DNA from 4 places in the Paenibacillus sp. genome. Region 4 is predicted to be linked to each of the others. Evidence: riboswitches for the same ligand, from Rfam matches in the RefSeq annotation. Region 4 holds a riboswitch; each other region holds the start of a gene.

Region 1 (8,054 bases), on a different contig from region 4:
CGATGCCGACCGGAAAGTTTGGCAGGGGATTTTTTTTGGACTGTTGCTGGGCACTTGGATGTGGGCAGGAATCCTATGGCTGTTATGGTTGTGTTGCTTTTAACCAACTTGATGCGTCGAACTCGAATTATACTCGAATCGGCGCCTTTTTATTTTAGTAGTGTTCCAATGAAATATTTTGCAGTAACGAAGGTGTTGATTATCATATTAGTTAAGTCTAGTTGGCATTATCGTTTCCTCCTTGTTATCCCGCTTCTTTTGATTTGTCTATACACATCTTATGCGCCAATACTCAAATCGGCAGGAAACGTTCTAAAGATCAACTGCTCAGATCCCGCTCGCTCCGACGTCATCATCGTCCTCGGCGGCGAGATGGACGGCGAGCGTACGCGGAAGGGTGCGGAGTTGTACAAGCAGGGGGTCGCGCCGAAGGTGATGCTGTCCGACGGGACGAAGATGTCTTGGCGGACGACGGCGATCAAGGAGATGTACGATTTGGCGGTGCTGGAGGGCGTGCCGGAGGAGGACATCATCCAGGAGAATCGGTCCCGCAGCACTTATGAGAATGCGTTGTTTACGAGAGAACTGATGGAACGGCACGGGATGACGTCCGCCATCGTGGTAACGTCCGATTGGCACGCGAAGCGGTCCGAGTTTATCTTTAATAAGCTGTTCGAAGGGAGCGGCATCCATGTTAATGTTTGCGGAACGCCCGACGACCGCAGCGACTTCAACGAATGGTGGAAAGACGGCGAGAAGCAGCAGGTCGTACTGACAGAGTGGGCGAAATTGCTAACTTACTGGGCAAGATACTTATTCTGATGCAGCAGGTTTATCCGTCTATCCATTTTCCCATACTGAAAGCATATACTACTTTCGGGAGGGACGGCCATGAAAGACAAGCAACGGTATTTGGACGAGACGGGATTATCGGTGTGGCGCGGCATCTTCTATGGGATCTTGTTCGGTGTATGCATGTGGGCGGTTATTTTGTGGCTGGTTTGGTCATGGCTGTTCTAATGAATCGGTAGATGAGACGCCGAGCGCAGCAGCTCGGTCTTTTTTTTTTGCTCGGATGGGAAAAATGGGCTGTGATTCGGAGCGGTTTTCAAGTATATCTTTAGTAGGGCTAATGGGTGATTGGGCGAAAAGTTAACCGTCGAAATGAGCCGAAGGGTATGGTACGATGGAGGTGTCCGCGGATCGGCAGGCCTTGCGTTTGGTGCGGTTTTTCCGATGTTGGAGCGAAGGAGTACGCCCTTTGGAAAAAATATTGGTGATTGTTCCCGTCTACAACGAAGAAGCGACGATCGTGAATACTGTGAAGCTCCTCGAGCAGATAGATTTTGTCGATTATATCGTTGTTAACGACGGATCGACGGATCGTACGCTGGAGAGGTTAAGGGAGTATAATTTTAATTTTATAAATCTTTCTACCAATCTAGGCATCGGGGGCGCGGTGCAGACCGGGTATCGGTATGCGCTGAAGCATGGGTACGATTATGCGATTCAACTTGATGCGGATGGGCAGCACAATCCGCGCGATCTGCTGGCCTTGTACCGCGAAATGGTTGAGCGGAAGTGCGATATGGTGATCGGCTCGAGATTCGTGAAGAAGACGGGGTACAGGGGAGAGAAAAGCCGGCGGTTCGGGATTTATTTCTTTTACCGGCTGATTTTCCTGCTGACGGGGAAGCGGATTACGGATCCGACCTCCGGATACCGGTTGGTGAACCGGAAGGTGATCGAAGAGTTCGCGGCGTATTACCCCGTGGATTACCCGGAGGTGGAGGTGCTCGTGCTGCTCTTTAAGAAAGGCTTCGACATTCGCGAGATCAGCGTGGAAATGAACGAGCGCCAGGGAGGCACGTCGTCGATCAATTTGCGCAGGGCCATTTATTACATGATCAAGGTCACCATATTCTCGATTATCCGCAAGGCGTTCTAGGAGGGGTTATGAGCAGCGTCCAAGTGATTTCCTTGGTGGTGAGCTTCGGGTTTACGTTGATCGTTATTTACTTTACCGGGAAGCATAAACTCAAGGATAAGTACGCCTTCTTTTGGCTTGTGCTGTCATTCATTTCGTTGCTGCTCGTGCCGTTGATTCCGCTGTTGAACCGCTTTGCGGAGACAGTTGGCATCCAGTATATGCCGAGTTTATTTTTCCTGTTGGCTTTTATTTTGATGTTTTCCATCTCTATATATATCATGACCGTGCTCAGCAACCATCAAGAGTCGATTCGACGATTGATCCAAGACAACGCGTTCTTGCTGCGCGAGGTCGAAGAATTGAGAAAGCAGCTCGAGCGAACGAGGGGAAAAAACGATGTCGATCCATAATTTGCTGCTGGTGTTGGCGAATGCGGTGTTGCTGATCGCAGGCCAGTTTTGCTGGAAGCTCGGCGTCGAAAGCCGCAAGATCCATTCTCTGGCGGATTCGCTGCATCTGCTCTTCACGCCGATGGTGATGGCGGGCCTGATTTTGTACGGCGTAGCAACGATTCTGTGGCTGTTTATTTTGTCCCGCGTACCCCTCAGCGTTGCGTACCCGATACAAAGCGTCGCGTACGTCTTCGGCGTCGTCGGGGCGCATTATTTGTTTAAAGAAACGATCACCGTTTGGAAGATCGCTGGCTGTCTGCTGATTGTGGCGGGCGTGTCATTGATCGCGATCAAAGGGAGGTAAGCGTCAGGCCGAGGCGGTCTGGCGCTATATCCATTTGCGGAAAAAAGGATCCTGCCGCATCCGATCGGCGGCGTCCGGGCAGACGTTCTGTTCGGACTCGATGACCCAGCCGGCGACTTTGGTGCCGCTGACGACGGCTTGGTCGAGGGGCATACCTCGCGAAAGCCCCCACACCGTGCCTGCGGAGAAGGCGTCTCCGGCGCCGCTGGCGTCCCGGAGCGTCGCCGGGAACGTCGGCTGGAAGCCGCGCAGAAGCGCCTCGCGGTCGCAATAGACGGCGCCCTCGGCCCCGAGGGTGACGACCATCGCGCGGACGCCGCGCGCCTCCATGAACGCCTCCAGCGCCTCCAGACGGCGTTCGTTCGACAGGCCCTCCCAATCGTCCCCGGTCAGCCGCCCGGCCTCGACATGATTGCAAATAAAACAATCCAGCTCTCCAAGCAAATCCTGATGCTCCATGACGATTTGGAAGTGGCCGGGCAGGCCGTAGATCGGCTTCCGATGCCGGCGGGCCAATTCGATGCTGCGGCGGGCGATCGGCTCCGTCAGATCGACGGACAGCACGATGCGATCCGTGTCCCGCATCAGCTCCTCCCCGCGCTGCTCGAGCGTGCGCTGCAGCGCGTCAAACCGGGGCTGCTGCGAGATGCCGCCCCGTACGTTACCGGCTTCGTCCATGACCGCGAGCCACATGCCCATGCCTCGCTCCGCGACGGCGAGATAGGCCGTGTCGACGCCGGCATCGGCCAGCCGGCGGACGACCTCGGCGCCGAGGGCGCTCTCGTCGACGGAGGCGACGAGCCGCGTCGGCGCGCCCAGCGCAGCCAAGTTGTCGGCGACGTTGCGGCCGACGCCGCCGTGGACGAAACGCACGTCGCCGATGTTTTTGCCGTACGGGTCGTAGGCGCGGTGCGCGAAGCCTTTGATATCGATAAAGACGTTGCCGATAACGGTAAGATACGATAGCATGCTGCGTGTTCTCTCCTCGAAGATTGGTACGCTTATTGTAGCCGACAAGAAACGACCCCCACAAGCCGGACATCCCCTGCGAACGATATAACAAACCGGTGAACAAATAGGCTGCTGCGGCAAGCGAAAAAGTCGAAATCCAAGGAGGAGTATGAAATGAACAAGACAGCATGGAATCGGAGAGCGGCGATGACGGCCCTGGCGGCGTTGGTGGCGAGCATGAGCATCGGCGCGGCGATCGCGGGTGCGGAGCCGGGCAAAGGGAAAGGCAAGAGCGCGGAAGCGTCGGCGCAAACGGAAGCGAGCGCGCAGACGAAGGCGGACGCGAAGACGAAGAGCGAAGCCGGCGGTTCCGCGAGCGTCACGGCGGACGTATACGGCGGCGGCAGCGCGAATGCGAATCATGGCGGCGGGCAGACGCACGGCGTCGAAAACGCGGCTTCGCATAAGAAAGAGGGCAGCCCGGCGGCGGCGATCCTCGCGGACATCCTGATCGACCGCGAGGCGGCGCTGGCGGCGGCGCAAGAGGCGCTCGCACTGGAGGCGAAGGGCGAGCTGCAAGCGGCGATCGAGGCGCAGCAGGAAGCGGCTGTCCTGGATCCGACCGATGCGAAGCTGGTGAAAAAGCTGGCGAAGCTGCTCGGCAAGGCGGGCGATACGAGCCTGAAGGCGTTCGTCAACGGCAAGCAGCCGGAGTTCGACGTGCAGCCGTTCGCGAAGAACGGGCGCACGCTGGTGCCGTTCCGCGCGATCGCGGCGGCGCTGCAGGCGGACGTGTCGTTCGACGCGGCGACGCGGACGGTGACGGTCGTGCGCGGCGGCACGACGGTGCAGTTGACGCTCGGCAGCGATACGGCGTACGTGAACGGCGCGGCGGTTAAGCTCGACGTCGCGGCGGAATCGGTCAGCGGCCGGACGGTCATTCCGCTCCGTTTCCTGAGTGAGGCGTTCGGTGCAGACGTGCAGTTCGACGCGGAAACGCAGAGCGTGATCATTACGGAGAAGCCGGCGAAATAAGTTCCTAGGACCCAAGGTTCCTGCTAAAGATCTATAACGCCCCGTTCGTTGACGGGGCGTTTTTGCCGTTGGAGCTCGGGGGCGGGGCGGTCCGACAAGCGGATAATGTCGCAACTTGCAGAAACTTTTCGGATTATGCAAAAATCCCGTTGTCATTATTTGGGGATTCTACTATAATAGGACACACGACCCACTAGAGTTGACGCGCGTAAATAACGCTTGACAGGAAGGGGGTTGATTATATATGGAGATGTCCGAGGGCTTGACGAAGCAGCTGAACATGGTGTTCGGGAAGCTGAACGAGGAGCTGGCCAGTCTGTCTTCCGGCATCGTATTCGTTCAGATCCGGAATAACGTGATCGGGAAGTTCGGCATCCGTCACGATCCGTTCGAGACGAGCAAGACGAGGCCGTTCCAGGGGACTACCGGGCTTACCGAGACGCAGCGCAACGATTTCCGCCGCATGGCCATCCAAGCGCTGACGCACAAGGTCGGCTGGACGCACGGGGAAATTCAGTTCGAGTTCGCCGTTCGCCAGGGGAAGCTGCGCCTCAGCATTACGTTCGAGTCGAATTACAACATGGCAAGTCTGCTGCCGAAGTTCGACATCGGCGGCGGTTGGGGCGGCACGGGAGAACGAGAAGTGGAAGGCGCGTAACCGGGTTCGGAACCGAAGGATTCCTAATTTCATATACCGATTGTAGTTTCAGGGCAAACCCGCCGAAAGTCGGGGACGCAAAGCTATAGGGGCTATCGTTCTTCGGAGCATGCCAGCCAGCTGCCGCAATTGGAGCCACGTTTTTTAACGGACGAAGCACGTACCGGCTCACTTGCAGCGCCAGCTGTCAGTGAGCTTTTGTGTTTTTCACTTTGAAAATAGGGAAGGCAGGAGGGTCTGAAGCATGTGGGGAATCCTTTTCCGCGTCGTCATGTTAACGTCTTTGGCGGTGCATTCGCTGCAAGCCGCCGAATTGGAACGCGCCGCTTCGCGTTGGGACGGTACACCCTCGGCGGCGGCAGCCGCCGCGCAGGCGCCGCCGAGCGACCCGCCTTCGGAACGGAGCCAAGACGCCGTGACGAGCAAGGGAGTGCTGGAACGCAGCTTACGCCTCCGCTCCCGATTAAATACGCATATCATGATGCTGCGGTTCAAGATGTAACCAAGCCCCGTTTCGCCCCCGCGAACGGGGCTTGTTGCCGCCTCGGGCCGGGCGCGCCGCTTGTCATGCTAGTCTGCATATTTGGCCAACCCCTCTCATAGACATGTTATCGGGAATCAAGAAATCGATCGGAGGGGTGCACCTCATGAAGCGGAACAGGTGGTTCGTCGCCGTAGCGCTCGCGCTGGCGGTCGCGATGCTGCTCTCGGCGTGCGGCGGCGGCACGAAGGATGCAGCGGGTGTCGTCAGCGACATCGAGAAGTTGTCGGGCAAGCTGGAGAGTTACCATGCGGAGGGCACGATGGTGCTCAATACCGGGCAGGAGCCGCAAACGTACGGCGTCGTCGTCAGTTTCCAAAAGCCGGACTATTACCGGATCGCCCTGACGAACGAAACGAACGACATTACGCAAATCGTGCTTCGCAACGACGAGGGCGTGTTCGTGTTGACGCCGCATTTGAATAAGAGCTTCCGCTTTAAAAGCGATTGGCCGAACAATCAAGGGCAGGCGTATTTGTTCGAAACGTTGGCCCAGTCGATCATCAACGACGACGAGCGGCAATTCGCGGCGGAAGAGAACGCGTACGTGTTCGATGTGTTGGCGAATTACCAGAACGCATCGCTCGTGCGGCAAAAAATTTGGCTGAGCAAAAAGGATTACAAGCCGCAGCGCGTCGTCGTAACCGATGCCGACGCGAACGAAATGGTGACGGTCACGTTCAACTCGTTCGAATTCGATAGAGACTTCGAAGACAATTGGTTCGACATGAACCGGAACATGACGAGCGTCTCGATTCAGTCGCTGCCGGTCATGGCCGAAGAGGGCGAGCCGGCGCAGACGGTCGAATCCGCGGACGTCGGCATCATTTATCCGGGGTACGTGCCGGAAGGCGTGGAGGAGCGCACGGCGAAGGAAATCAAGCTCGGCGAGCGGGATGCGGTCATGATTCGTTATGTCGGCGAATACGATTATACCCTCGTACAGTCGAAGGCGGCCGAAGAGCGGATGGCGTCCGGCTCCGTCGGCACGGTCATCGAGCTCGACCTTGGGCAGACGGTCGGCGTGCTGTTCGGGGAGAACGAGCAGCGGACGCTGATGTGGACGCACGGCGGCATCGACTATCGGCTGTCGACGGGCAATCTGCCATACGAGGAAATGGTGAAGGTCGCGCAGTCGGTGTTCGACCAAGTCGGCAAGTAAGGGCGGCAGCGCCAACGTTTGGCAGGAGACATTCGTTGACACGACCTCTCTTAGATTCTAAGATAATACAATGGTAAAATCTTAGACGCTAAGAAAAAACGGTTCGGATGTGACATCTGAGTGGATACGTATCGATGGACGCGGGCCGAGATCGATCTGGACGCGCTGCACCATAACTTGGGGCAGTTCCAGGCGGCGCTCGGCCCGGATATCAAGCTGATGGCGGTCGTGAAGGCGAATGCGTACGGCCACGGCGCGGTCAAGGTGGCGGAAGAGGCGATTCGGTTCGGCGTCGAATATTTGGCGGTCGCGTTCCTGGACGAGGCGCTGGAGCTTCGGCACTTCGGCATCGAAGCGCCGATTCTCGTCCTCGGCTACACGCCGGCGGCCGGCGTCGACGTGGCGCGCTCGCACGGCATCACGTTGACCGTGTTCGACGACGAGGTGCTGGAGGCGGCCCGGACGGACGATCCGGCGGTGTCCCCGCTCAAAATCCACGTGAAGGTCGATACGGGCATGGGGCGCATCGGCATAACGGACGAAGGCGAGGCGATCCGCTTCCTCGGGAAAGCGCTCGACACGCCGGGCGTCGAGGTCGAAGGGCTGTTTACGCATTACGCCTGCGCGGACGAATGCGACAAGTCGCATATCCAGGGTCAGTATCGCAAATTCGCGCGGCTGTTGGATACGTTCCGCGCGAGGGGGGTCGAGTTCCGCTACGTGCATGCGGGCAACAGCGCCACGGGCATCGATACGCCCGAGTATACGTGCAATATGCTGCGGCTCGGCGTCGGCATGTACGGATTGTACCCGTCGGAAGAGGTGAACCGCGCCCGGGTGCGGCTGAAGCCGGTCATGTCGCTCAAGACGGGAATCGTCATGGTGAAGACGCTGCCGCAGGGATGCGGCATTTCGTATGGCGCGCGCTACGTGACGCAGCGCGACGGCGAAACGATCGCGACGCTGCCGATCGGCTACGCGGACGGGTATTCCAGGCTGCTGAGCGGGAAGGCGGAAGCGC
Region 2 (8,054 bases), on a different contig from region 4:
CGGCTGGGTGTGGTACGAGAGAGACTTTGCTGTGCCGAGCATGCTGTTCTCGCAGCGCATCGTGCTGCGCTTCGGATGCGCTACGCATAAAGCCAAAGTATATGTCAACGGCGTGCTCGTCACTGAGCATACGGGCGGCTTTACGCCGTTCGAAGCCGAAGTGAATGCGTATTTACATGCGGGGAAAAACCGGGTGACGGTCGCCGTGAACAACATCGTCGACGAAACGACGCTTCCTATGGGTTCCTATAGCGAGACGGAGGTGCCCGGAATCGGGAAGGTCGTCAAAAACAGTCCGTACTTCGACTTCTTTAATTACGCGGGACTTCATCGCCCGGTCAAGATTTATACGACGCCGAAGAGCTACCTGAAGGACGTTACGATCGTCACCGATCTTCGCGGTTCGGAAGGCATCGTTCGCTATGAAACCGATATCGAAGGCGATGTGCAGGTGAAGGTTGCCGTCATCGACGAAGACGGGAATCGAGTTGCGGAAAGCTTAGGCGCTGCAGGTACGCTTACGATCGATCAGGCGAAGCTTTGGGAGCCATTGAACGCATACTTGTATCAGCTTCGATTGGAGCTTCTCGATGACGGAAATGTCGTAGACGTCTATGAACAACCTTTTGGCGTTCGGACCGTGGAAGTGAAGAACGGCCAATTTTTGATCAACAACAAGCCGTTCTACTTCAAGGGCTTCGGCAAGCATGAGGATACTCCGATGAACGGAAGAGGCATCAATGAGGCGGCCAACGTGATGGACTTCCGATTAATGAAGTGGATCGGCGCCAACTCGTTCCGCACCGCGCATTATCCGTATTCGGAGGAAATGATGCGGCTCGCCGATCGCGAAGGCATCGTCGTCATCGACGAAACGCCTGCCGTCGGCCTGCATCTGAGCTTTAATGTCACGCCGACTCGCGGACCGAAGAGAAACACTTGGGAAGTATTGAAAACCCAGGATTGTCATGCGGAGGCGATTCGGGAGCTTGTCGCTCGCGATAAAAACCATCCTTCAGTCGTGATGTGGTGCGTCGCGAACGAGCCCGCTTCCGAGGAGGAGGGAGCCGTGGAATATTTCCGGCCGCTCGTCGAATTGACGAAGGAGCTTGACCCACAGAAGCGGCCGGTGACGATCGTGAACATCATGATGGCTACTCCCGACCGCGACAAGGTGGCGGAGTTGGTCGATGTCATTTGCCTAAACCGCTACTACGGCTGGTACGCGCTCGGCGGGGAATTCGAGATGGCCAAGATGGCGCTTCGCAAAGAGCTGAACGGCTGGATCCAGCGTTGTCCCGGCAAGCCGATCATGATGACGGAGTACGGCGCCGATACGATCGCCGGGCTGCACGACGTCGATCCGGTTATGTTTACAGAGGAGTACCAGGTCGAATATTTGCGAGCGAATCATGAGGTGTTCGACGAATTCGAGCATTTCGTAGGCGAGCAGGTATGGAACTTCGCGGATTTCCAAACGAGCCAGGGCATTATCCGGGTACAAGGCAATAAGAAGGGGATCTTTACTCGAGATCGAAAACCGAAGGCCGCAGCGCATGAATTGCGCAGAAGATGGACGTCCATTCCGGATTTCAGCTATAAGCAAAGCAAGACAGCGCTGGTAAACCAGTAAAATGTAGGTGTGCTCCCGTGAGACGACCTGGGTGCTATGGAGTGGATACGTTCATACGCCGAATATCGACGGATTAGCCGGCATGGCGCTCTGTTCGCGAATTATTTGCCGTTCCGTTCGGACGGAACGTTATAAGCTGATCCGCAATTTTTGGCCGACTCGGAAGGTCGAAGCGCCGGTTAACCTCGCCAAGCCGGAATATAAAGACAAAATGCCTGTCGTTCAGTTGTTCGATCTAACGAAAGATCCGAACGAGTTTCATAACGTCGCGGACGACCCCGGCGTATGCAGAGGCTTATTCGGAATTGAACGGATTGCTATGGGATTGGCTCGAACAAGTCGGGGACCCGATTTTGCAAGGTCCTGTTCCCACTCCCTATTATAAGGAAGCGACAGCGGATTACCGGGAGCGGAAAGTAATTAATTGCCGATGAAGGAGGAGTTTCAGTGAAGTTTCATGACGATTTTTTGATCGGGGCCGCTACCGCCGCGCATCAAGTAGAAGGGAATAATGTAAACAGCGATTTTTGGCTGATGGAACACCTCCCTGGCACTACGTTCAAAGAGCCATCATTGGATGCTGTCGATCATTACCGCCGCTTTCGGGAGGATATCCAACTATTGGCGGATGCGGGCCTCAATGCATACAGGTTTTCTATCGAGTGGGCTAGAATCGAACCCTCCAAAGGGTACTTTGACCGGGAGGAAATCGAGCATTATCGAGACGTTCTTGAATTTTGCCATCGCTTGAGCGTAACGCCTATAGTGACTTTGCATCATTTCTCCTCGCCGAAATGGTTGATCGCAGAAGGCGGTTGGGAGAGCGAAGCGACAGCGGAATATTTCGCCAATTACTGTACATTCGTCGTGTCGGAGCTGGGCGGCCTCATTCCTTACGTTTGTACCATCAATGAAGCGAATATGGGGAAGCAAATCGCCAAAATTATGAAAAGGATGACGGGGGCGAAAGAGGACAAGGCGGATTCGGCTGCCGACGGGGACATTCAGGTTGGTCTGAATATGGATATGAAAGTAAAGATGGAGACGTACTACAGGGCACTGGGCCAGTCGTTCGGCATGGACCCGAGGATGGTCCATCCGTTTCTATCTCACCGAACGGACGATGGCGATCTGCTCATCATGAAATGCCATGTGCGAGCGCGGCAAGCGATTAAAGAAGCGCAGCCCCATATCAAGGTCGGCATTACGTTCTCGCTGTATGACCATCAGGCGCTTCCGGGCGGGGAGGAATTTGTGAAAGCGGAGCAGCATGACGACTTCCTTCATTACCTGCCTTATCTTCAAGAGGACGACTTCTTAGGAGTCCAAAATTATTCCCGGAAAATCCATGGCCCGAACGGCGTTGTTCCATTGGATCCGGCCGCCAGGAAAACGAAAATGGGCTACGAGTATTACCCGGAAGCGTTGGCCGGCGTGCTGCGATTCGTATCGAAGCATTGGGATAAACCGATTATGATTACGGAGAACGGTATATCGACCGATCAAGATGCGGACCGCGTAGAGTTCATCAAGCGGGCGTTGAAGGGTGTCCACGAATGCGTGGAAGAGGGCATTCGCGTCATCGGATATATGCATTGGTCCTTATTGGATAACTTCGAATGGCAGCTCGGTTATGACCAAAAGTTTGGTTTGATCGCCGTCGATCGAGCGACGCAAACCAGATATCCTAAGGAAAGTTTGTCCGTTTTAGGCAATATAAGGGTAGGTTTTTCGGAATCTATATTGTGATCGAGGATGGAGTACCCGCGACGAATCGGGTACTCCTTTTTCTTAGGAGTGTATTCGTGGAAATGTTGCATAGTTTTGCATTATTTACTCAACCTATCCCTAAAACCAATTGACAAAGGGGTAGAAGTTGATGCGCAAAGATATGCGCTGTTATGTGTTAAGCCTGCTAATGGCGGCATTACTCCTGCAGACAGCTTGCAATGGCAATACCAATGACAATATGGAAATCCAAAGTGCGGAAAGGGGAGGGGGAGGACAGCAGCTTCCACTTGCATCGGAAGACAGCGGCCGCATCCCATTAGTTAACAATGAATATGTCCCGATCCAGGACTTGTCGGAAGCGATCGGGTATCGTACGAACTGGAACCCGAATGCGCAAGTACTTAGCATTGGGGATACCGATGTCATTTTCGAAATCGCCATGAATCAATCGCGTGCGGAAATCGATGAAAAGCCGGTTCAGCTATCAGGCCGTCCGGTGCTGATCAACGGGAAACCGCATGTCCCCGTTTCCGCACTTTCGGAGCTCTTCCAGCGGGAGATTCGGTACTCCGTACAAGACAATCATGTAGTCGTTCATCCCGTTACGAATGACGGGGCGACTACGAACCAAATGGCATCGGAAGAAGGGTCATCCGTCGGAATGCTGCATACGACGAATGCCAACGCAGCGGTGGCCGAAGTCAAACGAACGGTGACACTGCGCGAGAGGCCGTCGGTACAAGGGGACAAAATCCGGTACGCAAGACAAGGGGAAAGACTCGATGTTCTCGAGAACGTCAATCGGTATTGGTTGAAAGTAAGGGATGCGAACGGCCGGGTCGGGTACGTATCTTCTTCAAGTAAATACGTAGATATTAAAACAGCGCCGGCACCGGCGACAAATCCACCCTCCTCGAATGCCAATGCAGCGGTTGCCGAAGTCAAACGATCCGTGACGCTGCGCGAGAGGCCGTCGGTGCAGGGGGACAAAATCCGATACGCAAGAGAAGGGGAAAGGCTTCAAATTCTCGAGAACGTCAACCGCTACTGGTTGAAAGTGCGGGATGCGAACGGCCGAGTCGGGTACGTATCTTCTTCGAGCAAATACGTAAATATTACGGGGAATAATGCAAATGCGGGAACCCCGGCACCGACAACCCCCGCCCCGGCAACCCCGGCCCCGACAGCGCCGGCACCGGCGACTAACGCAGCTGTAAGGAATGTCATCGACGCCGGCATGAAGTATTTGGGGACGCCCTATGAATTCGGCTCGAGCCGCAGTAACACAAGGACGTTCGACTGTTCCGATTTTGTTAGACAAGCCTATATTGACGGGGCAGGAATCACGCTGCCTTCAAACTCCCGAACACAGGGGGATTACGTACGTAGAATCGGAAAAACAACGTCCGACTGGAGACAATTGAAGCCGGGGGACATCATGTTCTTCATGTCGTACAAAGGATCAAGGGCATCAAATTATAGCGGGATCAACAAAAGCAGCCAACGGATCACGCACGACGGAATCTACATCGGGAACGGCAAAGTGCTTCATACGTACTCCGAAGATGCCGGCGGCGTCCGGGTAGACTCCTTTGAGGGCAGGCATTGGGAATACCGATTCCTCTTCGGCGGGAGCGTATTTTAAGAATACGGGCACCCGCAATAGAACTGCGACAAATTCGATGTGGCGGAGAATGCAAGGACAGGAGCGAAACAGGATGCTCCTGTCTTTTTGTTTGGCCATGCTTACCGGCGGCGACCGGCTCATGAACGTCGGACTTGCGATCCCCTTGGCTCGCGGAGATTGGGCAATTTACAAAACGTTATATTAATTCTCTATTGAAAATGATTTAATATCTTAGTATAGTGTATATCACATACACAATATTGCCTTTTTTGACAATTTCATACTTCGTACGACAATAGCAAACCCACTGAAAAGTGGCGACGCAAAGCTACAGGGGCTAATGCGGATTTGCCTAAAGACCGCGATGCCAGCCAGTTGCCGAATACGACGGAAGCCTCCGTCTATCTTTCTATGTCTCGTAAGCTGGATGGGGGCTTTTTGCGCGCTTTTTTTGGGAAAGGGGGGATGCAGGGGAACCAATTTTCGCTTTAAAAAAGACTTTATGAGAGGAGGAAGATCGCAAACGAATGTCCGGCATTCAAACGAAATCGATGCCTGCCGTAACGCCGACCGCTTTTCCGATTCTGATCGCCATCAGTATCGTACATTTATTGAACGATGCGATGCAGTCGACCGTTTCGGCGCTATTTCCGATTTTGAAAGAATCTCTGCAACTGACGTATAAGCAGATCGGGCTGATCGCCTTCTGCATGAGCACGACCGCCGCATTGCTGCAACCGGTGGTCGGGAAAGCGGCGGATGCGCATCCCCGGCCAAATGTATTGCCGATCGGGGTCGTCTTCACGTTGACCGGTATCGTTACTCTATCCTTGGCGTCGAGCTTCGGCGTCATTTTGCTCGCCGTGATCGCCATCGGCATCGGATCCGCCGTCTTTCACCCGGAGTCTTCCCGGGTCGCTTATATGGCCGCCGGGAACAGGCGAGGACTCGCGCAGTCGATATTTCAAGTCGGCGGCACGATCGGTACCTCCCTAGGACCGATAATGACGGCGGTGGTGTTCGTCCCATTGGGGCAGTTCGGCGTCATCTGGTTTTCGATAGCGGCATCGGCCTGCATCGTGATCCAGATGTACGTGGCAAGCTGGTATCGCAATCACATGACGATGCATGCCAAGCGCGGGGCGCAGCGCGCAAGCCGCTCCGCGGCATTATCTCGGCGCCAGATCGCTTGGACGGTCGCGATCCTCGTATTTTTGCTTTTTTCCAAGTATGTATATGTTTCCAGCATTACTAGCTACTATTCGTTTTATTTGATTCATCGCTTCGGTTTGCCGATCGCGCATGCGCAGTTGCTGCTGTTTGCGTTTTTGTTCGCGTCGGCGATCGGGATGCTGGTCGGAGGGCCGATTGCGGACCGGTTCGGCCGCCGGAACGTCATTTTCCTATCTATTTTCGGGGCGGCGCCGTTTTGTCTGTTGATGCCGTACGCAAATTTGTTCGCTTCCGGCGTGCTTGTCATTTGCGCGGGGTTCGTGATGTCGTCGGCGTTTTCGATTATCGTCGTCTATGCGCAAGAGATGATTCCGGGGAATGTCGGACTCATTTCCGGATTGTTTTTCGGTCTGGCGTTCGGTCTCGGAGGTCTCGGCTCGGCCGTGCTCGGTTGGGCGGCCGATGCGAGAGGCATTGAATTCGTTATGCGGCTGTGCGCGTACCTTCCTTTGCTAGGCGTGTTGGCTTTGCTGCTTCCGAATGAACGCCGCAATGCGACGGAGGCCTGACGGCCTTGTCGGCCCAAGGACAACTTTACGAGAGGGGTTTTGGCCATGATTAGCCTTTTTGTATATGGCACGTTGTTAACAGGGGAAGCCAACCATCATATTATCGCTCCTTATTTGTTAGCTGCCGAACCTGGCGCGATCCGAGGGAAGCTGTACAATGTCGGACCGTATCCCGCGCTCATGCTGTCCGAGAGCCGCGCTGACGGCATGATCGTCGGCGAATGGATGATCATCCGCGAAGCCGGTCTGCCGGCGTTGGACCGATTGGAGCAATTTTACGGACCGGGAGACCTCCGCAACGAATATGAGCGCGTGCGCGTCGTCGATATCGACGGAAATCGCGAAGGCTGGGTTTATTTATATGTAAGGCAAGACCCGAAGAGCTTCCCGGAAATCGCGTCCGGGTCGTGGAGAAGCGTCGCGGAACGTCCGAGAGGCGATTTGCTGACGGCTTGGGCGCCTGTCTAAAAGCTCCTGCGGGGCATGGAAGGGGGCATAGGGATTGGAAAATGGTGTGAGGATCGTTCCATTGGGGGAGCGGGCGTTCATTGTCCATTACGGAGGCGGCATCGATCCGGATACGCATCGTAAGGTGTTAGAATTCACGCGCATTCTGGAGGAACAACCGTTTCCCGGTTTTGTAGAAGCGGTCCCGTCTTATGGAGCGGCGGCCGTATATTACGATCCGATCGCTGTCGTTAAAACGAGTTGGAAGGTAAGAGATGCGCAGTCGCAAGTGGTGCGGTGGTTAGAGGAGCGCTCGGAGCGCGTCCGCGCTCGAGCGGCGGCTGTCGCAGGTGCAGGCGCAGGCGCGCTTACCGAGAACGCGGTGGAAATTCCCGTCTGTTACTGCTCGGAGTGCGGACCGGATTTGCCGTTCGTAGCCGAGCGCAATCAACTTTCCGCCGAGGACGTCGTAAGCATCCACACGTCACGGTCGTATAAGGTGTATATGATCGGTTTTATGCCCGGGTTTCCGTATCTCGGCGGGATGTCCGAGCGCATATCGGCGCCGCGCCTGTCGACTCCGCGAGAACGCGTCCCGGCAGGAAGCGTCGGAATCGCCGGAAGCCAGACGGGCGTATATCCGTTCGCATCGCCCGGCGGGTGGCGTTTGATCGGGCGCACGCCGCTGCCGCTGTTTCAACCGGATCGGACGCCTCCGAGTGTTTTGACTGCAGGGGACACGGTTTATTTCAAACCAGTCTCTCATGGGGATGGAAGCGGGGGCATGTAATTGACATTGACGATCATGAAGCCTGGTCTGTTCACTACAGTGCAGGATCGAGGAAGAACGGGGTGGCAGCGGTTCGGGGTCTCC
Region 3 (8,054 bases), on a different contig from region 4:
AACATTTCGAAGGCGAAGCCGACGAACAGCGAATTCATCGCGATGGTCGCGGACAAATTGCGCATCGAGCATAAGGTGGGGTAAATTGCGTCCAATTAAAGGGTCTCGTATGTAATTTACAAAAAATGAAAAACGAATGAACACCCCTATGGATTGGTTTGACAGTAAACCAATCGATAGGGGTGTGTTGTTTTGCTTATAATAAAGAAGAAGCCCGCGGGCGGCGTTACCTCCCGGGGGCTTGTCGGTTCGAACCGTTCTTTCTTCGGCGGATGATGAAGACTAGCGCGATAATGAGAACGATCGAAGCGGCGACGACGCCGGCAATCTTCAAGGCATCGGACTTCGTAATAATGATGGCCTCTTCCGAGAACGTCTCGCCGGTTTGTTGGTAATGGGTCGCTTCTGCGCGAGACACGCTCACACCCGTAAGGTTGTAGGCGAACGTTGTGCTTTCCGTCACCCCGGCGTACTCCCATGTCACTTCCGCCGTGTATTCTCCCGCTTTCTTCAGCGCGTTCGGCAGCTGTTGGAGGTTGTAGATGCCAACCTTCCCCGGGTAAATCGAGCCCATTTCGGCTTTTTCTGTATGCAGCAACGTTCCGTCTCGATAAATCCGAATTTCGCCCTTCAATCGTTCCACTTTATTTCCGTCATTGCGAATGGAAAGCGCCAATCCCAAGTTTGCGCCGTCCCATTGCGTTTCCATAGAAGCGAGCGTCAGCTTGTGCGTCTCCGCGCCCGGCACCGTGACCAGCACGCCGATCGCCTGCGCATAAGCTTTATTGATCGTTACCGATGTGCCGTCTTCGATCTCTTGCCGTTCTTGTTCCTTCAACAGGTGACGAAGGGTGAGAACCGCGACGTGGTCGCCCGGAGCGGCATCTTTCGGGATGGTAAGTTGAAGCGTAACGTCTTTTTTCTCGCCGGCACGCAGATGGATTTCTTGTTCCGGAACAAGGAACCAGGACCCGATTCCGCCGCGCTGGATATGTTCCGGATCGACCGCGCCCATGCCGCCGCCGATGGCGACCGGCGCATCGGAGACATACAAGAAACCGTTGGCGATGTGGGCGCCAGACGTATTCCGCGTTCCCAACTCGAAGGTAATGATTTCGCCGGGCTTCCCGATGAAGGAGTAATAACCGGCAACGACTTGATCCCCTTTGGCTTGAATGGCGACGATCCCTTCTTCGGCATCAGCCGCCGAAACCCGCGGTTCCATTCCGTATATCGTCAACAGCATAGCGGCCATAATGATCCCAAAGCATTTTGCGATCATTCATATCCCCCTTCCATAAAAAAGGCAACCAGCTCGAGCAGAGTGGTCGCCTGTGATTCATGCTTACGGCCCCGTTGCAACGGTGTAGGTTACCGTTGTGCTGTACGAACCTTCGAACAAACCGACTTGAGCAGGACGGTTCGAATTGGTTGCCTCATATTGAGAGCCCGCAGCGATATCGGAGAGTTGAGCAATCGAAATATATTGTGGAAGCTTCAAAGTGTAACGAAAACGTTGCGTATAGGCGCCTTGACCGAACATGACGTCCGCGTCCATGATGCGCACGCCGGAAGTCGTGACTTGACCGCTGTAAGCGGAGACGTTCGTCGTGTCCGACGAGTTCACGCCTGTCAGCGTGCCGTCCTGTACGACCTGAAGAATCGGCGTATTCGTATTATGAATAGGGTCCGGATTTGTGCTGTCCACCGGAAGATTTACCTTGAAGGTAGCCCCGTTCAAGGAAGGATCGTTCACGGTAGCGCGCAAGTCGGATGCCGAGACCGTGACTTTCCAACCGGCGCCTTGCCCCGTGTTGTCGTCGACCCGCACATAATCGTTGGCCGTAATGGCCGGCACGGCCGACCCCATGTCGATCAAGTACGAACCGAGCGACATTTGCGAAGTCGATTGTATCGTCGTAGGGGTTGTTGCCGGCGCTTGGTTCGGGTCCGAGGACACGTATACGTTGTCCGCCCCGTTAACGGCGGTGCCCGATGCCGCAGCGGTCGGTGTTCCAATGCTTGCGACGGATGCCGCGATCGCGGCGATCGCCGCGATAGTACGAAATTGCTTCTTCATCATATGACCCTCCATTTTGGCATAAAAAAATCCATCTGCCGAGGGGGATGGAAGTCGTGCTTGTATGTCCATCCTTCCAGCGGCCTGGCGATCGTGGCAGCATGGCTGCGTTAGACCCACGGCTTTGCGTCCCCGCGTTTCCGCGGGTTTGCCTTTGTTACAGGATTCAGTTTTCGTCGGAAAGCGGATCGCGATCACGTCTTACCTTACTGAGTATATTCGAATTTGCATCAAAAGCAATACTCCAAGTATAGACAACATGATAGATTCGATGAATCGTTTCCAATACGAAGAAGTCTCGGTTTCCGGTTCTGGGACGAGCTGCATGCGAAGTACGCGTTTTGCGTACAATAATTGCTACGCAATCGTACGCGAAGAGCGTACCTCCGAGGGGTGTAGCGATGTACCGCAAGTCCAATGCAGCCGGAACGGTTCGGTCGAAGGGCAAGGCGCCTTTCGGCCAAAGCTCGACTGCCGGATCGTCGTTTCAGGAGAAACTCGAATATTTCAAGTCCGTCTTCCATCATACGCAGGATTTCGTTATTCGGGATTTCGACGCGTTCGGCGGTACGTCGGCGGCCGCGCTGTTTTTCACGAGCTTGGTCGATAAGGACATGATCTCGGAAACCGTCATCAAGCCATTGATGCAGCTTTCGGCGAAGCCTGAGCCGGCGGATTCGTCGCGGGCCGCGGAACTCGTTCTCAAGCAAACGATGTTTCATGCGGACGGGAAAACCGCGCCGGATTGTCGGCTAGCCGTGAGCGACTTGCTGGCGGGGAGCGCCGTCGTGCTGATCGAAGGCTTCGACGAAGCGATCGTCGTGAACGTGCAGAAGGTCGAGCAGCGCGCCGTGGAGCAGCCGAAGAGCGAGCAGGTCATTCGGGGGCCGAGGGACGGCTTCATCGAAAATTTGCAGACGAACATTGCGCTGATTCGTACACGGCTCCCCACGGAACAGCTGAAAATGAAGACGCTGCAGCTGGGGCGGCTTACGAAAACGAGCGTCATATTGTTGTATTTGGACGGCATCGCGAACCCGAAGCTCGTCGAAGACGTGGAGCGGCGGCTGAATGCGATCGACATCGACCGCATTCTCGATGCAGGTTACATCGAGCAATACGTTCAAGACAACCCATGGTCGCCGTTTCCGCAAATTCGGAACACGGAACGGCCGGATGTAACGGTCGGCAATTTGCTTGAAGGCCGCGTCGCTATTTTGACGGACGGTTCACCGTACGCGTTGCTGTGTCCGACGTCCTTCGCGATGTTCTACCAAACGTCGGAGGATTACAACGAACGGGCGGGCATCATGAGCATGCTTCGGCTCGTCCGCTTGATGGCGCTGCTGTTTTCGCTTATTACGCCTTCGTTGTACATCGCCATTTTGTCGTTCCATCCGGAGCTCATCCCGACGAAGTTCGCCGTCGCCGTCGCCAGCGGCCGAGCCGGGGTGCCGTTCCCGACGTTTCTCGAGGTGTTCGTCATGGAAGTGGCGGTGGAGATTTTGCGGGAAGCGACCGTTCGCATGCCGCAGCAAATCGGCGGCGCGCTGTCGATCGTCGGCGTGCTGGTCATCGGGCAGGCGGCGGTCATGGCCGGCTTCGTCAGTCCGATCACCGTCGTGGTGATCGCGCTGACGACGATCAGCTCGTTCGCGACGCCGGCGTACAACGCCGCGATGGCGTTCCGTATGCTCCGGTTTCCGATTATCGCTGCCACCGGTCTATTCGGTTTCTTCGGCTTGATCTTGGCGTTGTTTCTCGTGAACAACCATCTGATTTCGCTGCGCTCGTTCGGCGTGCCGTTCCTCGCCCCGGTCGCGCCGCTGAATGCCGCGGGCCTCAAGGACGCGATCATACGAGCGCCGATCCGGTTTCTGCTGGACCGGCCGGCGGAGCTGCGACCGCGCGAGCGGCTTCGCGCCGCGCCGTATCCAAACCCGCGGAGCGGCTCGAACGGAAGGGGGACATCGTAGCATGCGCGAACGTCAAATTACGGCGGTGCAGGCTGCGGCCGTGCTCGTATCCAGCTTAATCGGCATCAGCGTCCTCGCGCTGCCGCGCATAACGGCCGAACGCGTGAATTACGGGGCGCCGCTGGCGACGCTCGTCGGTCTCGCCATTACGGCCGCAGGCCTCGTTGCGATAACGTTCCTTGGCACCCGGTTTCCTAGGGATTCGATCATAGAATACGCCAGGAAGCTGATCGGACGTCCTTTGGGTGATACGTTAGGATTTCTTTACGTTTCGTTCATTGCGGTTCTGTTAAGTTTAGCCGTACGGGAGTTTGCTGATATGATGAACACGATCGTGCTGTCGACAACGCCCTTTGCCGCGATCATTGCGGCCGTCTTGATCGCCGTCGGGCTGACCAGCCGCAGCGACGTGACGACGTTCGCGTATATTCAATTTTATTACGCCCCGCTGACGGCTGCGGCGATGCTGCTGCTGATCGCCTTAAGCGCGACGGAAATGAAGCTCGTCAACTTGCTGCCCGTGTGGGGCAACGGCACACATATCGGCGATTTTTGGTCGGCGGGCGTCCTCGTGGCGAGCATGCCGTTCGCGCAAATCGGCATGTGTATCTTAACGGTCGTCATTCCTTCGATGGCCGATCCCCGGCAGGCGTTCAAGGGAATGACGGCGGGGTTGATCGTCTCCTCGTTGCTTGTCGTGCTTACCGTCGCGGCGACGATGGCCGTCATGAGCGCGGAGGAGGCCGCGAACGACGTTTGGCCGGCGATGGCGCTGACCCGGATGATGCAGCTGCCTGCGCAAATTTTGGAGCGAATCGATCTCCTGTACTTAATGGTTTGGGTCGGCACGGCGTTGACCACGTTCTTGTCCGGATATTATTTGATCTGCTGCCTCGCTTCGCGCTTGTTCGGCCTGCGCAGCCACCGCACGGCGGCCATGCCGCTGATCCCGGTGTTGTTCGCTCTCGCCCTCGCGCCGCGCAATACGCTGCACACCTACTCCCTAATCCAGCTCGTCGGCGTCGGGGGGCTGGGGTTGACCGTCGGCTTTCCGATCTTGCTCGCGCTCCTGTCGGCATGGCGCGGGAAAGGACGGTCCGCCGCATGAGCAAAGGAACGATCGCGCTGTTGGCGCTGGCGATGCTGCTGACGGGCTGCTGGGATCGTGTGGAAATCGAGGAAAGGGGAACGGTGCTGGCGCTGGCGATCGATCCGGCGAGCGAAGAGGAGGCGGCCGCGGAGCCGCTGGTGAGCCATCCGAAGGGCGCCGCTCCGGCTTCGAAGAAAGGTAACCTGCTCAAAGTGACGGCGCAGCTCGCGATTCCGGGACAAATTCCGCTGGGGCCCGAGAGCGGCGGCGCGGGCGGCAACGGGGCGCAGGACAAGGTATGGGTCGTATCCGCGGTCGGGCATACGATGGACGACGCGCTGCAGAATTTACAGCAGTCGATCGCGAACGAGCTGTTTTTCGGCCATCTGCAGGTGGTCATTTTGAACCGGAACATTGCGGAAAACGGGATCGACGACATCAACGAATATTTGCGGCGCATGCCCGAGATCCGACGCACCGTGTGGCTTGTGGTCAACCATACCGACGCGGCCGGCACGATGACCGTTTCGCCGAAGCTGGAGCGCGTTCCCGCCCTGTATTTCGCCCAAACGTTCCGCCAAGCGACGAAGATGGGGAAATTGCCGGCATCGACGATGGGGCGATTTTGGATCGACCGGAGCAAAGAGGGAAAAGACGGATTTCTTCCCTACATTACCGTCAAAAACAAAGAAAACATCGAAGTGTCCGGGGTCGCGTACTTTCGCGACGACAAGATGCAAGGCGTGCTGAGGCCGCACGAAGTCGCCTACTTCAACGGGCTGACGGAGCAAAATCCGGGCGGCGCTTCGGCATATATCACCGTTCCGGGTACCGGGGGAGAAGCGATCATGTTTCAATCCGTCCATCGGGACGCTCGGTACAAGCTCTCGTTTCGCGGCGGTCGTCCGCACTTCGATGTGTACGTAACCGTCAAGGGAATCGTCAAGGAAAAGTCGAGCATTAAGGTCGATTTGGAAAAACCGGAGGACGTGGCCGCGATCGAACAAGGGGCGGAGGAGCAATTCCGGAAGGCGTTCGAATCGGTTATTCGGAAGACGCAGGCGGCGGAGGCCGATATTTTCGGTTTCGGAGATCAAATTCGCGCCTTCGCTCCAGGGTACTGGGACGCTCGAATTCGGGAAGCCGCCCGATGGCATCAGCAATATGAACAGCTGTCTGTATCGGTGCATCCGACGATTCGCATCATTCGCATGGGCATGAGTCCGAGGTGAGCATGGCGGGGCAAGCGTTTGCGCCGGGCGTTTCCTGGAAAAGATAGGTTACAGGAGGTATGACATGACACCTAGAAACGGCAGCAAGAGCGGCGGCGAATCGCGGATGCAGGAAATCGTTACGTACATGAAGAAATATTCGTTAAACAAAGAGGTGAAGCGGCTGCTCAGCGTCGTGAATCCGCTTCTCGCCCGCAAGGAAACCAATATACGCGTCCATCTGGAAGCGCTCAAGGATTGCGTCATCACCGAGGACGAATTCCGGACGATCGAAGCGAAAATCCAGTTGGGGCGATTGTGTCTCGATCTCGAGAAACTCATTCCGAAAACGCGCGTGACGCTCCTGTTTTACGATCAGGAAGAAAACCGCATTTATCACGGAGCCGCGCCGAGCATTCCCGTCGAATTTTTCGATTTTTTCGAGACGATCAACGAGGAAAACCTTCTCGACGAAAACTGCGGATCGTGCGGAAGGGCGATCTACAGCAAAACCGTCGCCATCACCGATATCGCAACAGATCCGGTGTGGCAGCCTTTCAAGGAACACGCGTTTCGGTACGGGTTCCGATCTTGCTGGTCGGTTCCGTTCTTCCGGGAGGAACAGGTGCTCGGGACGTTCGCCATTTATTCCTGGCTCCCGCTCGTCCCGACGCGCAAACAGATTCGTTTGATCAAGGACCGTGTCGTCCTGTACCGCGACGCCATTTTTCGAGTGTCGCACGAACTTACCAAGAAAGAGGCGTAGCCCATGCCCGTACCCTACGGACAACGTTTGAAAACCCTTCGCCAGTTGCACAAGATGACGATGAGCCAAGTCGCCGGGAAAATCGGCGTCTCCAAATCCAGCTATGCCGGATACGAGCAAAATTATCGCCATCCGCCGATGGACAAGCTGCTGCTGCTGAGCGAATTGTTTCAAGTGTCGGTCGATTATATTTTGTGCCGAACCGAAGATCTGTCCGCTTCCCGGCATACGACCAATGCCAAGGAGCTGCTGAAAACGAAGGATCTGCATTGGGACGGCGTGCCATTGTCGGAAACGGATCTTGAAGCGATTTTTCAGATGCTGGACCGCTCTTCTGCCCAGCGCAGAGGCGAAGCGCGTCTCGCCGGCGGAGATTCGTAAAGCCCGCGCGGGCGCGCCCTTCATCGCCCGCCGCGATAAAACCGATACGCGTCCGCCTTCGACTGTTTTGCCTCGTACAGCGCCTCGTCCGCGCATTTTTCGAGCCTCTTCCGACTGGCCGCGTCGACCGGGTACAGCGCGATGCCGATGCCGGCTCCGAGCGGAATCGCATGCCCTTCGTACTGCAGGGGCGTCCGGAACGAGGCCAGCATCCGTCGCGCGATCGTCTCGGGCGTCTCGGCGCCGTCGATGGCGGGCAATATAACCCCCATCTCGTCTCCGCCCAATCGGGCGACCGTATCCGTCGACCGAACGCAGCGCTTGAGCCGATCGGCGAACTCCTTGATGACGGCGTCCCCCGCGTCGTGCCCGTATTGGTCGTTCACCTTCTTGAAGTTTCGGCCGTCCAGCAGCATGACCGCGACCTGCTCGCCGGTGCGATCCGCTTCGCGAAGGGCCGTCTCCAGCCGATCGTCGAACGTCCTTCGGTTCGGCAGCCCTGTCATATAATCGTAATAGGCCAGCTTCTCCAGCATTTCCTCATGGTTTT
Region 4 (8,054 bases):
GGTAGAATGGATGTACGAAATCCTGTGTTTCAGCGAGGAGTTCTCTTTATGTATCCCGATATGCGTTACGAGCAAGTCGTCTATCAAGACCCGTTCCTGGCGATTCGCATTTGGCAAATCGATACGGCCTTCGACAGCGGCGGAGACGTCCAAACCCGCATTGAGCAGGACTGGCAAAGCCAGCGCTTCTCCTTGTGGCATTACCATAAAGAAGTCGAGTTTCTTCATATTTTGCACGGGGGGATGACCGCCTTCTGCAAGCAGGACCGATTCGTCCTCGGCGAAGGCGATGTCGCCGTCTTCGGCTCCTCGGAGCCGCACACGACGATCCAAACGACGGACGGACAGCTCAGCTACATCGTCTTCCAAATCGATCTCCGCAAATATTGGGACGAAAGCACGCTAAAGAGCATGCAGCATTTCTCGGAAGTCATTCGTCCGCTGAGCTCGCTTAATTACGTGTATGCCGAGCATCCGGACGTCCGCGAACGGACGGGCGCGCTCATTCGCGACATTTACCGGGAAATGAACGAGAAGAGAAGCGGCTACGAATTGGCCGTCTCCTCCCGCATCAAAGAAATGCTGCTCCTGCTGCTCCGTCACGACACGAACAAGCACTTAAACTATCTCGACAACGGCTTGTTCGAGCGGCTCCAGCCCGCGGTCGATTACATCGAGTCGCATCTCGGCGAGAAGCTGTCCGTCTCGGAGCTGAGCGCCCGGTTGAACATGAGTTATACTCACTTCATCAAGTTGTTTAAAAAGGCGGTCGGCATGTCGTTCAGCGACTTCGTCTTGTACAAGCGCATCAAGAAAGCCGAGCAGCTGCTGCTCACCGGCAACGCCAGCATCGCCGAAGTGGCCGAATCGGTCGGCATGACGAACCTCGGCCATTTTTACGACGTGTTCCGCCGATTGAACGGCTGCTCGCCGAAGCAGTTCAAGGACAGGCTGCGGGAACCGTATCCGGTGACCGCGGGGAACGGCTCGTAACAGAATGCGTCCGTCCCGTCAGCTCGAGATTGCCGCAAAATTGTATAAAACTCGACAAATTTCAACATAATTCTCCATATCCGAAGCGCGAGTGATATACTGAATGCAATCGAACCTGGGGGAGAGATCTGGAAGATGAGGGTCAGAGTCCATCGAAAAGGCGAATACATCGAGTCCGTACCCATGAAAGGTCAGCTCTTCTCCTTGATCACGACCGGCGACGGCACGGAAATCATTCATCATAAGCTGGAAGACGGCGTCAGCTCTTACCTCGCTCCCGAAGAAGGCTGGGAAGCGCTCGAATATATTTATATTTTATCCGGACAATTGATTTGGAAACGCCCGGAAGGGGACGTCGTCCTGAGCCCGGGCGATTCCGTTACCGCGCATATGATTACCGAGATGGCGATGTTCGTCGCCGTCGGGGAAACCGAAATCTTATACGTCGTCTCCCGGCCTTATTTTCATAATTACAGCGGATCCATTCAAAAATTGTTCGACCTCGCCGTGAAAATCGAAGAGAAAGACGGGTACACCTCCGACCACTGCAACCGGATCAAAAAGTTGGCTACCCTCGTAGGAGAGAGAATGGGGCTTTCCCCTTACGAAATCTACGTTTTGAACTTGGCGGGCTTCCTGCATGACGTCGGCAAAACGCAAATCCCGGAGCACATTCTCAACAAACCGTCCAAACTGACCGACGAAGAGTTCGAGCAGATGAAGCTGCATACGGTATACGGACGGCGGCTGCTGGAAGAAACGGGCATGCCCGATTTGAAAATCGTCGGGGAAGTGGTGGAACAGCATCATGAACGCTACGACGGCAAAGGATATCCTCGCGGTCTGCAGGGCAATCAAATTTCCAAGCTGGCCGCCATCATCACCGTCGTAGATTCCTACGACGCCATGACCGTGGATCGCGTGTATCAGAAAGGGCGCCCGCAGGAAGAAGCGATGCAGGAAATCGAGAGATGCAGCGGAACGATGTATCACCCCGAAATCGTTCGAGCGTTCCTCTCGATCGCCGGCGAAACGAAACTGTGACGTCGCGGCCGCGAATATACCAACTTTCTCATTGACAGGCATGTCGAAAGTTGATATATTTTCATCACTAAGCATCTTCTTAAAATATTAACGCTAGGAAGCAAAGCACTTCTTGATAAAAGGCAAACTTGTCGAAAGACAAGGACGCAAAACTAGAGGGCCTTCTCGTTACAGCGAATGGCAGCCAGTTACCGAATGGAGCGCTTTTTTTATTTTGAGCGCAACGAGGTGAATTGGGATGACAACGAAACGCACGCTGCTGATCGGCGGAGCGATTCTCGCTTGCCAACTGGCCTTCGCAGGCATGGCGAGCGCCGCTACGTACGACTCTTCTTCCGACAAACATTTGAATGTGAACGTCCCTTTGGTATCGGCACCGAAATTAGGTACTGGCGCTCTCACGTTCCAACTGCAACAATCCATTTATAGCAATGTAATCAACCCGACCGGCGTAGATTACGAGTACTACTATATCTGGCTTTCCGTGAACGGCGACCCTGTGTTGGCCGTCGATCCTTACAAAGTAGGTTTTTAAGGAAAAAAGCGGCCCGCGTGAAGCGGAGCCGCTTTTTTTATTCGAAATATACCGCCTTGCCCGTTCTCGAAGATTCGTATACCGCTTCAAGAATTTCGGATACGACACAGGCCTGTTCCGGCGTCACGACCGGATCGGTGTCGTTCTCGATCGCCGCAAGCCACAGCTTCATTTCGAGATCGGCCGGATCTTCTTTGCTGCCGTCGTAGAAGTCTACGCCTCGGGCGTCGAGCTCGATGCGATTCGTGAACAGCTTGCCGTACTTCTCCCCGTTGATGCGCAGCCCGTCGTCCATATCCGCGCCGCCTTCCGTGCCGCACAGCGTCGTCTTCGCTTCGCCGGTGCGCACCAGGTTGATCGCCCAGCTCGATTCCAGCATGATCGTCGCGCCGTTCTGCATCGTGATCATCGCCATCGCGGAATCTTCCACGGTGAATTTCTTCGGATCCCAAGAACCCCATGCGTTGGCGGCGCCTTCCCGCTGCGACAGCTTATGGAACGCGGTCCCGAGCACCGCCTTCGGCTTATAGTTGTTCATCATCCAGAGCGTCAAATCGAGCGCATGGGTGCCGATATCGATGAGCGGCCCTCCGCCCTGCTTCTCCTCGTCCAAGAACACGCCCCACGTCGGCACGGCGCGGCGGCGGATCGCGTGCGCTTTGGCGTAATAAATATCGCCCAGCTCGCCGGCGTCGCACACCCGCTTCAAGTATTGCGAGTCGGCGCGGAACCGGTTTTGGTAGCCGATCGTCAGCTTCTTGCCCGTCCGCTTCGCCGCTTCGACCATTCGGCGCGCGTCGGCCGCCGTCTTCGCCATCGGCTTCTCGCACATGACATGCTTGCCCGCTTCGAGCGCGGCGATGGAGATGTCGGCATGCGAATCGTTCGGCGTGCACACGTGCACGATGTCGAGCGTTGCGTCGGAGAGCAGCTCCTTATAATCCGTATACACCTTGGCTTCCGGCGCGCCGAATTTCTCGGCGGCTTCCCGCGCGCGCTGCTCGTCGATATCGCAGAAGGCGACCATCGCGGCGTTCGGCTGGTTTTTCAGCGCCGGCATATGCTTGCCGTTCGCGATGCCGCCGCAGCCGATGATTCCGATGCGGTATGTTTTAGACATGTCGTTCCCTCCCTATAATAAATCCCACATCATTATAAGGAACGAGCCCGACGTGTTTCGATGACAAATGCGGTGCATTTTTTACGGTATTCTACCTTTGTGGCGGCAGCGGCGCCGTTCATTTCGGCCGCTGGCTCCTAGGAACGCTTTATCGAAAAACATATTGTCCAATTGCGATTCCGTCAAAGATCCTGCAATGGAGGCGAGCGACTCTCATAAACCGTCGTCCCGGAATCGATATAGATGACATCGCCCTCATTGACGAGCGAAGCGGCGGCGATCTGATCCTTCTTCTCCACGTTCAACAGCGCTTTGGTTTGAATCGGCGTTTCGTACGCCTCTTCTTTCATGCGCTCCGCCGCCCCGCGACGCTCCTGCTCTCGAATTTCCTCGGATAATCGGATATGAATGATTTCCATGTACTTCGTCAACGAGGACAGCTCCCTTCCCGCATTGGTCTCAAGGGTCTGCCCTCGATTATCGATTGACCGAAGTCACATAACATAACACATCAACCTCCAACCTCTGCGAAAACCTGCTTTTTTTCACTCAAATACCTGACACAACCACGGAATGTTAGGGTCTACCCCTCCTAAAAAACCTAAATTACCGTTGACAAAGCGATGCGACCCCCTTATATTGTAAATCAACATACATTTTCATGTAACTTTATATCACTTTTATGTAAATTGATTTACATTCATTCTGGGAGATCGAGCTCCGCATGAAAACGGGAATGGAGTTATGTATGAACGTAAAAATGGTTTTGGATGTAGACACGGGGATTGACGACGCATTAGCGATCGCCTATGCGTTGGCTTCCCCCGAAATCGAGCTGCTCGGGATCACCGTCTCCTATGGAATGGCCCCGGTACACTGCACCTTTCGCAATACCAAGTTTATTGTCGATTTATTTCGAGGCAATACGCCGGTCTATATGGGCGCGGACCGACCGCTTCAACGCTCGCCGCAATATTTCGCCGATTTCCATGGGCAAGATGGTTTAGGAGACACGCTGGGCGGCGCGGCGGCCGCCGACGTTTCTCCGGAGAGCGCAGTGGATTTTATAATCCGACAAGCCCGCCTGCATAAGCGGAATCTTACGCTCGTTACGACGGGGCCGCTCACCAATCTCGCCCAGGCGATTGCGAAAGATCCTGCGATCATCGGAATGATCGGCAACGTCGTCATCATGGGCGGTGCCGTTCTTTCCCCCGGAAACGTGAGCAAGTTTGCGGAAGCGAATATGTACGTCGACCCGGAAGCCGCCGATCTGGTGTTCGCATCCGCGCTTCCCATTACGTTGGTCAGCCTCGACGTGACCCGAAAAGCATTGCTGACCGAAGAAGATTTGCTGAGATGGAGAAACATCGGGACGAAAGCAAGCACGTTGTTCGGAGAATTCACGGATTTCTACATAAAGTCATACAAAAGATTTCATCCCTACATGAACGGCTGCGCTCTCCACGATCCACTTGCGGTAGGCGTCGCCAAAGCTCCCTCGTTGGTCGGCACCGTGCCGATGTTTCTCAAAGTGGATTTGGAACCGGATGCGTTGGGTCGAACGACGGAGGATCTCTCTCGGACGAGCCCGGCGGAGCCGACGGCCCGAATATGCGTGCAGGTCGACGCGGAACGGTTCAGGAACGATTTTTTTCGGTGGATCGAGAAATTATTGGAGATCGGATAGGAGTTGAAGCAAGTGAGACAAACGGCAGTCAAGCAGCGGCATAACGATTACGGCATCAGGCGGCAAAGCATGCATCAACATGGAAGAAACGCTGTGGCGTTATCGGTTTTGGCAATGGGATTGGGGCAAATGTACAATCGTCAGCTCATCAAAGGCATTCTAATGCTTGCGGTTCATGTTTTCGGTATATACACCGCGCTTTTCCGTCTGCCGCACGCCGTTTGGTCGCTTGCGACGCTTGGCGAAACCGAGACGCAAATGAAGAAGGTCGGAAAAATGTATCAACAGATCATGGGCGATCATTCGATCTTCCTGTTGATCGAAGGTTTGATCACCGTCTTTATCCTGCTCGTCATCCTTTGGTGTTACGCCCTTAACATCAAAGATGCTTACAAGATCGGCAAACTTCGCGAGCAAGGCAGGGTGCCGCACACCTTCAAGATGACTTTGCGTTATGTAGCCGATTACCGGTTTGCCCAGATCGCCGTTGCGATTCCGCTGCTGGGTGTCTTGTTTTTCACGGTGATGCCGATCGTATTTATGATTCTTCTTGCGTTTACGAATTTCACGAGGGAAACGATGCCGCCGGCCAACCTGGTCGATTGGCACGGGCTCAAAACGTTTCGCGATATTTTCCGGATCGAAATGTGGAGCCGAACGTTTTACGGGGTTACGCTTTGGACGTGCGTTTGGGCGCTAGCCAGCACATTGACTTGTTTTTTCGGAGGCTTCGTCGTTGCGTTGGTGGTGCAGCAGCGCGACATTCGTTTTAAAAAGGTTTGGCGGACGATCTTTATCATCCCGTTTGCGATTCCCATGTTCGTATCTACCTTAATATTGCGCAACATGTTTAACGGACAATTCGGGCCGATCAATCAATACTTAAGCCTCATGGGACTTGACAAAATTCCTTGGCTTTCCGACCCCGCCTGGGCGAAACTGACGCTGGTTCTGGTCAATTTTTGGATCGGATTTCCGGTTTCGATGCTGATGATTATCGGGGTGTTATCAACGATTTCCAAAGACATGTACGAAGCCGCGGACATCGACGGCGCCAACGGCTTTCAGAAGCTCCGATTTATAACATACCCCCCCGTTATGTACGCGATGGCGCCGCTCGTCATCATGCAGTTTGTCGCCAATATGAACAATTTCAATATTATTTACCTGCTGACCGACGGCAAGCCCGTCAACGCGGACTATCAATTCGCCGGCCATACCGACATTTTGATTACGTGGCTGTTCAAGCTGTCCATGGAGCAAGGCCAATACAATTTCGCGTCGGTGATCGGAATTTTCATCTTTATTATCCTCTCCGCTTTCGCCATATGGAATGTCGGACGAACCAAAGCATTCAAGGAGGAGGGCGGTCACGGATGATCGGCCAAACAACAATAACCATGATACGGCGAATCGGCAGCTACCTGTTTCTATCCTTGACCGCGGTCGTTTGCATGTACCCGGCGCTGTGGGTCGTCCTTTCCTCGTTTCGCCCGGGCAATTCCCTCTTCAGCGAGACGCTGTTTCCAAGCGATTTTACGGCGATCCATTACCGCGAGCTGTTCACGAATTACCTGTTCGGTCAATGGTACCTCAATACGCTTACCGTAGCGGTTCCCAGCATGCTGCTCGGCACGATTTTGATATTGACGACGAGCTACGCCTTCTCAATGTTCCGCTTTCCCTCTCGGAAGCAGCTGATGAACTCTTTGCTCGTGCTGGGGTTGTTTCCAGGCTTTATGAGCATGATCGCCATTTACATCCTGCTCAATCAATTGAACCTTCTAAACACGCATATTGCGCTCATTATCGTTTACGCCGCGGGAGCGCCGCTCCAATTCTTGTTCGCCAAAAGCTATTTCGACACGATTCCGAAAAGCTTGATCGAAGCCGCCAGAATCGACGGCGCCGGTCATTTGGGCATTTTCCTCCGCATTGTGATTCCTTTGGCAAGGCCGCTTATCGTATTTACGTCGCTGCTGACCTTCACCGGTGCCTTCACGGATTTTATTTTCGCTAAGATGGTTCTTCGTTCTCCCGAGATGAAGACGCTCGCCATCGGTTTATTCGATATCGTGAACAATCCATTCGCGGTAGATTTCACGGTATTTGCAGCCGGCTGCGTGTTAGTCGCACTGCCGATCACAATATTTTTCATACTTATGCAGCGGCATCTGATCGACGGTTTAACGGCGGGAGCCGATAAAGGCTGACGTTCAGCGATCGCCCGACTGCCTAGTTTGATAAAAACCAATAAAAAGGAGCAATCAAATGAAGAAAAAACTCGCATTATTGGCATTGTCCGCCGTCATGACGCTCATGATCGCCGCTTGCAGTACCGGCACAAGAGGCTCCGGAGGCGACAGTTCGACGTCGGACGATTCCGCCGAAACCCAAGGGTCGCAGCAGGCCGCCACCGACGAGCTGGTCCCGGAGCCGGGGGCGGAACTGTTGTTTTGGACATACGACGACCAAAATTCGTTTGCCGAACATGCCGCGTCGGAATTCGAAAAGCAGTACGGCATTCCGGTAACGATCGAAAACGTCGCTTATTGGGACAGCGTCGCCCGGATGTCCACGGACGGCCCCGCCGGAACGGGCGCCGACGTGTTCGGGCTGCAAAACGAAGGAATCGTGCAAGCCGTGAAAGCCGGGCTTGTTTTGCCGAACGA

What was found. A riboswitch is a leader RNA that binds a small molecule or an ion and turns the genes downstream of it on or off. The one in region 4 is predicted to bind cyclic di-GMP.
Region 1: another riboswitch for cyclic di-GMP. It lies ahead of VE009_RS14960 (hypothetical protein); the one in region 4 lies ahead of VE009_RS15780 (hypothetical protein).
Region 2: another riboswitch for cyclic di-GMP. It lies ahead of VE009_RS14180 (MFS transporter); the one in region 4 lies ahead of VE009_RS15780 (hypothetical protein).
Region 3: another riboswitch for cyclic di-GMP. It lies ahead of VE009_RS09545 (WxL domain-containing protein); the one in region 4 lies ahead of VE009_RS15780 (hypothetical protein).

What each region holds. Positions count from the first base shown of each region.
Region 1 is NZ_DASQNA010000027.1:128,254-136,307, forward strand. It holds gene VE009_RS14920 (YdcF family protein) at 169-822, shown strand; gene VE009_RS14925 (hypothetical protein) at 892-1,020, shown strand; gene VE009_RS14930 (glycosyltransferase family 2 protein) at 1,262-1,948, shown strand; gene VE009_RS14935 (DUF2304 domain-containing protein) at 1,957-2,340, shown strand; gene VE009_RS14940 (EamA family transporter) at 2,327-2,686, shown strand; gene VE009_RS14945 (carbohydrate kinase family protein) at 2,711-3,655, opposite strand; gene VE009_RS14950 (copper amine oxidase N-terminal domain-containing protein) at 3,812-4,672, shown strand; gene VE009_RS14955 (O-methyltransferase) at 4,917-5,330, shown strand; cyclic di-GMP riboswitch class I at 5,373-5,458, shown strand; gene VE009_RS14960 (hypothetical protein) at 5,575-5,832, shown strand; gene VE009_RS14965 (outer membrane lipoprotein-sorting protein) at 5,978-7,033, shown strand; gene alr (alanine racemase) at 7,154-8,054, shown strand, end outside.
Region 2 is NZ_DASQNA010000025.1:378,247-386,300, reverse strand. It holds gene uidA (beta-glucuronidase) at 1-1,633, shown strand, start outside; gene VE009_RS14190 (glycoside hydrolase family 1 protein) at 2,081-3,382, shown strand; gene VE009_RS14185 (SH3 domain-containing protein) at 3,513-5,009, shown strand; cyclic di-GMP riboswitch class I at 5,279-5,374, shown strand; gene VE009_RS14180 (MFS transporter) at 5,519-6,733, shown strand; gene VE009_RS14175 (gamma-glutamylcyclotransferase family protein) at 6,779-7,201, shown strand; gene pxpB (5-oxoprolinase subunit PxpB) at 7,236-7,970, shown strand; gene VE009_RS14165 (biotin-dependent carboxyltransferase family protein) at 7,971-8,054, shown strand, end outside.
Region 3 is NZ_DASQNA010000018.1:103,377-111,430, forward strand. It holds gene spo0A (sporulation transcription factor Spo0A) at 1-84, shown strand, start outside; gene VE009_RS09540 (hypothetical protein) at 227-1,282, opposite strand; gene VE009_RS09545 (WxL domain-containing protein) at 1,346-2,080, opposite strand; cyclic di-GMP riboswitch class I at 2,156-2,243, opposite strand; gene VE009_RS09550 (spore germination protein) at 2,482-4,056, shown strand; gene VE009_RS09555 (GerAB/ArcD/ProY family transporter) at 4,058-5,164, shown strand; gene VE009_RS09560 (Ger(x)C family spore germination protein) at 5,161-6,378, shown strand; gene VE009_RS09565 (GAF domain-containing protein) at 6,443-7,123, shown strand; gene VE009_RS09570 (helix-turn-helix transcriptional regulator) at 7,127-7,504, shown strand; gene VE009_RS09575 (PAS domain S-box protein) at 7,525-8,054, opposite strand, start outside.
Region 4 is NZ_DASQNA010000030.1:178,329-186,382, reverse strand. It holds gene VE009_RS15790 (AraC family transcriptional regulator) at 49-993, shown strand; gene VE009_RS15785 (HD-GYP domain-containing protein) at 1,129-2,037, shown strand; cyclic di-GMP riboswitch class I at 2,149-2,233, shown strand; gene VE009_RS15780 (hypothetical protein) at 2,276-2,572, shown strand; gene VE009_RS15775 (Gfo/Idh/MocA family oxidoreductase) at 2,610-3,692, opposite strand; gene VE009_RS15770 (hypothetical protein) at 3,875-4,123, opposite strand; gene VE009_RS15765 (nucleoside hydrolase) at 4,441-5,382, shown strand; gene VE009_RS15760 (sugar ABC transporter permease) at 5,395-6,762, shown strand; gene VE009_RS15755 (sugar ABC transporter permease) at 6,759-7,595, shown strand; gene VE009_RS15750 (maltose ABC transporter substrate-binding protein) at 7,654-8,054, shown strand, end outside.